2 regions of the Allobosea sp. CCNWLY174 genome follow, and region 1 is predicted to be linked to the other one. Evidence: predicted binding sites of a transcription regulator. Region 1 holds the regulator's gene; the other holds the start of a gene.
What was found. The regulator PhoB, encoded in region 1, activates phosphate uptake and scavenging genes when phosphate is short. The targets are predictions, from matches to a motif close to TGTCATNNANCTGTCAT.

Region 1 (4,631 bases):
TGCGGCCGACGCCCGTCTGGATCTCGTCGAAGATCAGCATCAGCCCGTGCTCGTCACAGAGCTCGCGCAGCTGCTTGAGGACACGCATCGGCACCGAGCGCAGGCCACCTTCGCCCTGGATCGGCTCGATCATAAGCGCGGCGGTCTCCGGGCCGATCGCGGCCTTCAGCGCCGCCTCGTCGTCGAACGGCACCTGATCGAAGCCATCGACCTTCGGGCCGAAGCCGTCGATGTATTTCTGCTGGCCGCCGGCGGCAATGGTCGCGAGCGTGCGGCCATGGAAGGCGCCCTCGAAGGTGACGACCCGGAAGCGCTCCGGATGGCCTTTCGCGGCGTGGTACTTGCGCGCCATCTTGATGGCGCACTCGTTCGCCTCGGCGCCCGAATTGGTGAAGAAGACGCGTTCGGCGAAGGTCGCCTCGCAGAGCCGGCGGGCGAGCTTCTCGCCCTCGGGCATGGTGTAGAGATTGGACGTGTGCCAGATCCGCTGCGCCTGGGCGGTCAGCGCCTCGACCAGATGCGGATGGGCGTGCCCCAGCGAATTGACGGCGATGCCGGCGCCGAAATCGAGATAGCGGGTGCCGTCGGCGGTGATCGCCCAGGCGCCCTCGCCACGCTCGAGCGCGATCGGGGCCCGGGCATAGGTCGGCAGGAGAACGGAAGAAGCGGAAGCGGTGCTCATGGAGCAAAATCCTTGCGGCGAGACGGGAAAATAGCGCGGAATCTCAGGCCGGGAACGGCAGGATGGGACGCAAGGCGGCATGATGCCGGCACGATGCGACCCGCCGGCGACATTATCGTCGCTGGCCGCTCCCGCCGTCTCGTCGCGCGTCAAGCCGCATCAAAGGAAAATCCCGATCGCTCAAAAACATAAGCGCCGCCCTTGGGGGCGGCTGCGTCGCACGACTATGCAAAACCGGCCCGGCCCTGTCAATTCCGGCTGACTTGGAGCCCGTCCCCAACGGCTTCTCCCGCAAGCCGTTGGGGCAAAACGGTCTCCATTCCAAAAGTGGGAGACGGATTCACCGATCAGGGTATGCCACCCTGATCGGATCCGGCTCTCGCGGCAGCGTTGCCGAATAGACTCACTGTCCGGCCGTCTGCGGCGATTGGCTGGGGAAAAGCCGAATTACGATTCGGCGACTCTTGTGGCCGAGTCAGGCCATCTTGTATGGTCCTCTTCGTCAGATACGACATCTCGTGCGGCGTCTCCTGTATCGTCAGTTCCGGGCGTAACGGCTTCCGTTTTGTGACGGACGCTGCCGGTATCGGATTCCGCCATGATCTCTCCCTATGCCTCGCCGGCCCGCTGGCGAAGCATGACGAAGACAGGTGCAACCCCATGACCGAAGCCGGAGCCTGGACCGACGAACGCGTCGAACTGCTCAAGAAGCTCTGGAATGACGGCCTGAGCGCGAGCCAGATCGCCGCCGAGCTCGGCAGCGTCACGCGGAACGCCGTCATCGGGAAGGTTCACCGTCTCGGCCTGTCCGGCCGGGCCAAGAGCCCCGGTTCGGCCACGCCGCGCCCGCGCAAGCCGGCGGCCCGCCCGCCGAGCCATCCCGCCGGCCATCAGAACGGTGGCGCCGGGCTGACCCGCGGCAACACCGCGCTGGCACCGCAGTTCGCACCCGAAATCGCGACCGAAGCACAGGTCGAGCGCGCTCCGGCGCCGGCCGAGGACGTGGTCGTGCCGTTCTCCGAGCGGGTCACGATCATGGATCTGCGCGAGTATATGTGCCGCTGGCCGATGGGCGACCCGACCACGCCGGAGTTCCGCTTCTGCGGCGGCCGCAGCGCGACCGGCATGCCCTATTGCGCCTATCATGCCCGGATCGCCTACCAGCCGGCGGCCGACCGGCGCCGCGAGCGCAAGCCCGTCCGCGCCTGAGGCGGCGTAACCATCCAAAATCGGAAAAGCCGGCCCTCGTGGCCGGCTTTTTCATGGGCGAACCACGGGAGAGCGCCATGGCGACCTTCGCGACCTATGCCGCCGCGGCGCTGGCGGAGATCGCCGGCTGCTTCGCCTTCTGGGCCTGGCTCAAGCTCGGCAAGCCGGTCTGGTTGCTGCTGCCGGGCCTGGTATCGCTCGCGGCTTTCGCCTGGTTGCTGGCCCTGCTCGACAGTCCAGCCGCCGGGCGCACCTTCGCCGCCTATGGCGGCGTCTATATCGTGGCGTCGCTGGCCTGGATGGCGCTGGTCGAGAAGGTGCTACCAGATCGCTACGACCTGGCAGGCGCCGCGCTCTGCCTTGCCGGCGCAGCGGTGATCATCGCCGCGCCGCGCTGACAAAAGCGCTCAACTGCGGGCAAACGTCTCGTCGAAGGCGTAGCCGGCGCCGCGCACCGTGCGCAGCGGGTCCTTGGCATTGGCCGGCGTGATCGCCTTGCGCAGGCGCCCGACATGAACGTCGACGGTGCGTTCGTCGATATAGACGTCGCGACCCCAGACGGCGTCGAGCAGTTGCGCCCGGGAATAGACCCGGCCCGGGGCCTGCATCAGGAATTCGAGCAGGCGGAACTCGGTCGGGCCGAGATGCAATTCGGCGCCGGCGCGGCGGACGCGCCGGGTGGTGCGGTCGAGCTCGAGATCGCCGGCAGCGAGCAGACCGGCGACATGGCCGGGCTTGGCGCGGCGCAGCAGCGCCTGGATGCGGGCGATCAGTTCGGGCAGCGAGAACGGCTTGACGACATAGTCGTCGGCGCCGGTGGCAAGGCCGCGGACCCGCTCTGTCTCCTCGCCGCGGGCGGTCAGCATGATGATCGGCACGCGCTCGGTGTCGCGCCGGGTACGCAGGCGCCGGCAGAGCTCGATGCCGGAGAGGCCGGGCAGCATCCAGTCGAGCAGGACGAGGTCGGGCGTATGGTCGCGCAGGTGCAGTTCGGCGTCGTCGCCGCGCGCCACGCTGTCGACCTCGAAGCCCTCGGCCTCGAGATTGTAGCGCAGCAGCAAGGTGAGCGGCTCCTCGTCCTCGACGATCAGGATGCGTGCGGGCATGTCAGCGTCCGTTCAAGCGCCCGCCGGTTCAGCCATTGGCCGCCGGCAGGTCGACGAGGATGTTGGTGGTGTCGAGCTTCGGCCGGGTCTCGTCGATCGACTGGCCGGTGACGAGATAGTGGATGGTCTCGGCGATGTTGGTGGTATGGTCGCCGATGCGCTCGACGTTCTTGGCGCAGAACAGCAGATGCGTGCAGAAGGTGATGTTGCGCGGGTCCTCCATCATATAGGTCAGGAGCTCGCGGAACAGCGAGGTGTAGAGCGCGTCGATCTCGTCGTCGCGGCGCCAGACATCCATCGCCTTCTGCTCGTTGCTGGCGGCATAGGCGTCGAGCACGTCCTTGAGCTGGGCCTGGACCAGGCGGCTCATATGCTCGAGGCCGACGACGGCGCGATGCGGCGGCGAGAACTGGCCGGAGATCGCGACGGCGCGCTTGGCGATGTTCTTGGCGAGGTCGCCGACGCGCTCGATGTCGGCGGCGATGCGGATTGCCGAGATCAGCTCGCGCAGGTCGTTCGCCAGCGGCTGGCGGCGAGCGATGGTCAGCACCGCCTTTTCCTCGACCTCGCGCTGGAGATTGTCGAGGCGCTGGTCGGCGCTGATGATTTTCTGGGCGAGCGCGGTGTCGCGGCGCACCAGAGCCACGGTGGAGTCGCCGAGCATGCGCTCGGACATGCCGCCCATCTCGGCGAGGCTGCGGCGCAGGCCCTCGAGATCGGCATCGTAGGAGCGGACGATATGTTGATCCGACATCGGGCGTATCCTTCGAGTCTGGCCGGCGCTTTCAGAACGTCAGCCGAAGCGGCCGGTGACGTAGTCCTGCGTCTGCTTCTTGTGCGGGTTCATGAAGATCGTGTTGGTCGCGTCGAACTCGATCACCTCGCCCAGATACATGAAGGCGGTATACTGCGAGATGCGCGCCGCCTGCTGCATGTTGTGGGTGACGATGACGATGGTGAAGTCGGTCTTGAGCTGCTCGAGCAGGTCCTCGATCTTGCCGGTCGAGATCGGGTCGAGCGCCGAGGTCGGCTCGTCGAACAGGATGACCTCGGGCTTCTGGGCGATGGTGCGGGCGATGCAGAGGCGCTGCTGCTGGCCGCCCGAAAGGCCCATGCCGGAGCTCTTCAGCTTGTCCTTGACCTCGTCCCAAAGCGCGGCGCGGCGCAAGGCGCCCTCGACACGGTCATCGAGCTCCGACTTCGGCGGCTTCTCGTAGAGACGGATGCCAAAGGCGACATTGTCGTAGATCGACATCGGGAACGGCGTCGGCTTCTGGAAGACCATGCCGATGCGCGAGCGCAATTCGTTCACGTCGATGTCGTTCGAGATGATGTTGCGGCCGTCGAGCAGGATCTCGCCGGTCGCCTTCTGCTCGGGATAGAGCGAGTAGATCCGGTTGAAGATGCGCAGCAGGGTCGACTTGCCGCAGCCCGAGGGGCCGATCAGCGCCGTGACGTGCCGGTCGCGGAAGTCGAGGTTGATGTTCTTCAGCGCCTTGTGCTCGCCGTAGTAGAAATCGAGGTTCTTCACGGCGATGCGGACGGGCGCTTCGGCATCCAGCGTCTGCGGGCTCAGTTCGAGGGTCGAAAGCATCTGCATGGTCCTTCCGATCGGACGCTATTCACTTGCCGCC
Region 2 (4,631 bases), on a different contig from region 1:
TGGAAATGGCGCAGGCGCGGATCGCACAGGGCCGGATCGCCGACACCGAGCGCTTCCTCACCGGCGCGAAGAGCGCCGTGCGCCGCGCCGCCAGCCTGACCGAGCGCCTGCTCGCCTTCTCGCGGCGCCAGACGCTCGACCCGAAGCCGGTCGATGTGAATGGGCTGGTCAATGGCATGCTCGACCTGATCGCACGCAGCGTCGGCCCGACGATCGCGATCGAGGCCGTGGGCGCCGCAGGCCTGTGGACGGTCTTCGCCGATGCCGGCCAGCTCGAAAATGCGCTGCTCAATCTGAGCATCAATTCGCGCGACGCCATGCCGGATGGTGGCAAGCTGACGATCGAGACCTCCAACCGCTGGATGGACGAGCGGGCAGCAAAGGCGCGCGACCTGAAGCCGGGGCAATATGTCTCGCTCTGCGTCTCCGATACCGGCACAGGCATGACGCCGGACGTGGTTGAACGGGCCTTCGACCCGTTCTTCACGACCAAGCCGATCGGCCAGGGCACCGGGCTCGGCCTGTCGATGGTCTACGGCTTCGCCGGCCAATCCGGCGGCGCGGCGCGGATCTATTCGGAGCCCGGCAAAGGCACGATGATCTGCATCTATCTTCCGCGCCATATGGGCGAGGTCGTCGAAGCCGGCGAAGCCGCGTCGGATTTCGCTGATCCTGCGCCGGTCGCCGGCGGCGAGACCGTGCTCGTCGTCGATGACGAGCCGTTGGTGAGGATGCTCTGCGTCGAGCAGTTGGAAGAGCTGGGATATGCCGTGATCGAAGCGGGCGACGGTCCCTCGGCGCTGAAGATCCTCGAGACCAAGCAGCCGATCGACCTGCTCGTCACCGATGTCGGGCTGCCTCGCGGCATGAACGGGCGCCAGCTCGCCGACGCGGCGCGCATGCACCGCCCGGATCTCGAGGTGCTGTTCGTCACCGGCTATGCCGAGAACGCCGTGCTCAACCACGGCCATCTCGAACCGGGCATGCACATCATGACCAAGCCGTTCGAGATGGAGGTCTTCGCACGCCGCGTCCGCGACCTGATCGACGGGCGCGGGCCGACGAAAGCCTGAGCCGCCGTCGGCAGTCCGTCAGACCTCCGGCGCAAAATCCATCGCCACGCCGTTGATGCAGTAGCGCAGGCCGGTCGGGGGCGGGCCGTCGGGGAAGACATGGCCGAGATGGCCGCCGCAATTGGCGCAATGCACCTCGACCCGGTGCATGCCGTAGCTGTAGTCCTCGCTCTCCTCGACCGCGCCTTCGAGTGGCTGGTCGAAGCTCGGCCAGCCGGTGCCGCTCTCGAACTTCTTGTGCGATTTGAACAAGGGCTGGCCGCAGCCGACGCAGGAAAACGTGCCGGCGCGCTTCTCGAAGTTCAGCGCGCAGGAGCCGGCCCGCTCTGTGCCGTGGCCGCGCAGCACCCGGTACTGCTCCGGCGTCAGCTTCTCGCGCCATTCGGCGTCGCTGAGCTGGAAGGGGAATTCACGCTCTGCGGGCTTTCCCGTTTTGGCGAACATGTCCATCAGGCCCATGCGAGGCTCCTTTCCGTGCGCTCTTGTTCGATTGTCGCGCAAGATATGGGGATTTGTCTTCCTGATGTCACGGGGGCGCAACGCGAGCTCTTTCACGTTCGCGTTCAATGGCGACGGCGCTCTCCTCCCGCGTCGCTCTGCGTCACCCAACCGTCACGCGACTCCTCTAGAGCCCGCTCCCGCCAGCTTGCACCGCAAGCAGGCGGGGAAAAGCGGTCTCCAGATCAATTTGGAGGCGGATTCACAGATCAGGTCGATCCGACCTGATCAAATCCGGCTCCAGCGGCTCGCCATCGCCATGGGCGGAAACGAGGGGCTTCGTGACGCAGACGATCCGCGCGGTGAAGCGCACGACGAACCTCGGGCTGACCACCGCCGTCCATCGCAGCAAGCCGCTCTCGCGCGCCGGCCTGCTGGAGCGGATGTTCACGCTCGCCTTCTCCGGGCTGGTCTACCCGCAGATCTGGGAGGATCCGGTCGTCGACATGGAGGCACTGGCGCTGCAGCCCGGCGACCATCTCGTCGCGATCGCCTCGGGCTCCTGCAACATCCTGTCCTATCTCACCGCCGATCCGGCGAAGATCAGCGCGATCGACCTCAACGGCGCCCATATCGCGCTCGGGCATCTGAAGCTCGCGGCCCTGCGCGAAATCGACGATCATGCGGTCTTCCGCCGCTTCTTCGGGCAGGCGCAGTCCAAGGCCAATGTCGAGACCTATGACCGGCTGATCGCGCCGCGGCTCGACGCCGTCAGCCGCGCCTATTGGGAGGGGCGCAACCTCGCCGGCCAGCGCCGGATCGAGCTCTTCGCCCGCAATTTCTACCGCTACGGCCTGCTCGGCCGCTTCATCGGCACCGGGCACTTCCTCGCCCGCCGGCTCGGCTGCGATCCGCGCGTCATGCTGCAGGCCAAGACGATGGAGCAGCAACGGGCGCTGTTCGACCGGCATCTGGCGCCGGTCTTCGAGACAAAGCTCGTGCGCTGGCTGGTGCGCCAGCCGGCCTCGCTCTATGGGCTCGGCATCCCGCCGGCGCAATACAAGGCACTGGCCGCCGATGGCGATGCCGGCATCCGCGCCGTCCTGCGCCACCGGCTGGAGCGGCTGGCCTGCGGCTTCGACCTGAAGACCAACTACTTCGCCTGGCAGGCCTTCGGCCGCGGTTACGGAACCGAGCCGGATGCGGCGGTGCCGCCCTATCTGGAGCAGGGCAATTTCGAGACGGTGAAGGCGCGCGCCGGGCGCGTCTCCTACCATCAGAGCGCGATCACCGCCTTCCTCGAGAAGCAGCCAGCCGAAAGCTGCAACGGCTTCGTGCTGCTCGATGCCCAGGACTGGATGAACGATGCCGATCTGACGGCGCTGTGGACGCAGATCACCCGCAGCGCCGCGCCCGGCGCCCGCGTGATCTTCCGCACCGCCGCCGACGAGCGGCTGCTGCCCGGCCGCGTGCCGGAGGCGATCCTGGCGCAATGGCAGTATCAGGAGGAGCGCAGCCGCGCGCTCGGAGCGCGCGACCGCTCCTCGATCTACGGCGCCTTCCATCTCTATGTCCGCGGAGCGGCTGCGTGAGCGCGGCCGAGGCCAACGCGGATGCCGCCGGTCTGATGGACCGGATGTATCGTTTTCAGCGGCACATCTACGATGCGACCCGCAAGTTCTATCTGCTCGGCCGCGACGGGTTGATCACCGGCTTGAAGCCGCCGCCCGGCGGGGCGGTGCTGGAGATCGGCTGCGGCACCGGCAGGAACCTGATCAAGATCGCGCAGCGCTATCCGCTGACGCGCTGCTACGGGCTCGACGTCTCGGAGGAGATGCTGCGCACCGCTCGCGAGCAGGTGGCGAAGGCGGGGCTGTCCGAGCGCATCGTCCTGGCGCAGGCCGATGCAACCCGTTTCAACCCGCAGGCGCTGTTCGGCCGCGCCGGTTTCGAGCGGGTGGTGATCTCCTATGCGCTCTCGATGATCCCGCCCTGGCGCGAGGCGCTGGCGCAGGCGATGCAAGTGGTGGCGCCGGGCGGCGCGCTGCACATCGTCGATTTCGGCGACCAGGCGCATCTGCCCGGGCCGTTCAGGGCATTGCTGAACCGCTGGCTGGCGCTGTTCCATGTCACGCCGCGGAAAGATCTCGATGCGGTCGTGACCGATCTTTGCGCTGAGGCCGGCACCACCGGCAGCACCACGCGGCTGTTCGGCGGCTATAGCGTGCAGGCGGTCGCGATCAGGCCGGCCTAAGCGGCCGGGGCTGGACGCCGTCGCCGCGACGCTGCTACGCCGATCGGATGAGTGCAGCCGCCGATCCAGATGACAGCAGCAATGGCAGTTCCGGGCTGCGTGACCGGCTCCGGCAGCTCTACCACGGCCGGACGCCGGCGGCGCTACGCTTCCAGCTTGCAACGCTGATCGTCGATATCCTGATCATCGGCTTCTTCGTCGCGACGCCGATGCTGCGCGACCGGCCGGAATTCCTCTGGCTCGACTATGCCGTCGCCATCATCGTCGCCGCCGAGATCGCGGCGCGCTTCCTCGCCTCGTCAAACATGCTGCGGCTGCTGCGCCAGCCGACCATGCTGCTCGACCTCTTCATCCTGGCGACGCTGCTGGCGCCGCAATGGCTGGAGAATTTCGGCTTCCTGCGCATCTTGAGGCTGTGGTCGCTGTCGCAGCGCGGCCTGATCTGGGCGCAATTGCGCGAAACGCGCTACCGCGACTGGGAGGATGTCGCCAAGGCGCTGGTCAATCTCGCGACCTTCCTCTTCGTCGTCAGCGGCTTCGTCTACACCTTCTTCTTCATGAGCCGGCCCGGGCTGGAGGGCTATGTCGATGCGCTCTACTTCACCGTCACGACGGTGACGACGACCGGCTTCGGCGACATCACCCTGCCGGGCATCGCCGGCAAGCTGACCTCGATCGTGGTGATGATCATCGGCATCTCGCTGTTCGTCCGGCTGGCGCAGGCGGTGTTCCGGCCGCACAAGGTGACCTTCCCCTGTCCGCAATGCGCCCTGCAGCGTCATGAACCAGACGCAGTGCACTGCAAGGCCTGCGGCCACCTGCTGAAGATACCGGACGACGACGAGTAGCTCCGGTTCCGGAGCTAG

Region 2: the regulator PhoB is predicted to act here: its motif matches at 1,673-1,689, upstream of V7S63_RS10445 (BtaA family protein).

Annotation. Positions count from the first base shown of each region.
Region 1 is NZ_JBBBBQ010000010.1:146,176-150,806, reverse strand. It holds gene V7S63_RS24045 (aspartate aminotransferase family protein) at 1-682, opposite strand, end outside; gene V7S63_RS24040 (GcrA family cell cycle regulator) at 1,343-1,891, shown strand; gene V7S63_RS24035 (YnfA family protein) at 1,969-2,289, shown strand; gene phoB (phosphate regulon transcriptional regulator PhoB) at 2,299-2,997, opposite strand; gene phoU (phosphate signaling complex protein PhoU) at 3,026-3,751, opposite strand; gene pstB (phosphate ABC transporter ATP-binding protein PstB) at 3,791-4,597, opposite strand; gene pstA (phosphate ABC transporter permease PstA) at 4,620-4,631, opposite strand, start outside.
Region 2 is NZ_JBBBBQ010000002.1:744,441-749,071, forward strand. It holds gene V7S63_RS10435 (PAS domain-containing protein) at 1-1,073, shown strand, start outside; gene msrB (peptide-methionine (R)-S-oxide reductase MsrB) at 1,092-1,523, opposite strand; gene V7S63_RS10445 (BtaA family protein) at 1,853-3,103, shown strand; gene V7S63_RS10450 (class I SAM-dependent methyltransferase) at 3,100-3,765, shown strand; gene V7S63_RS10455 (ion channel) at 3,813-4,613, shown strand; gene V7S63_RS10460 (thioesterase family protein) at 4,628-4,631, opposite strand, start outside.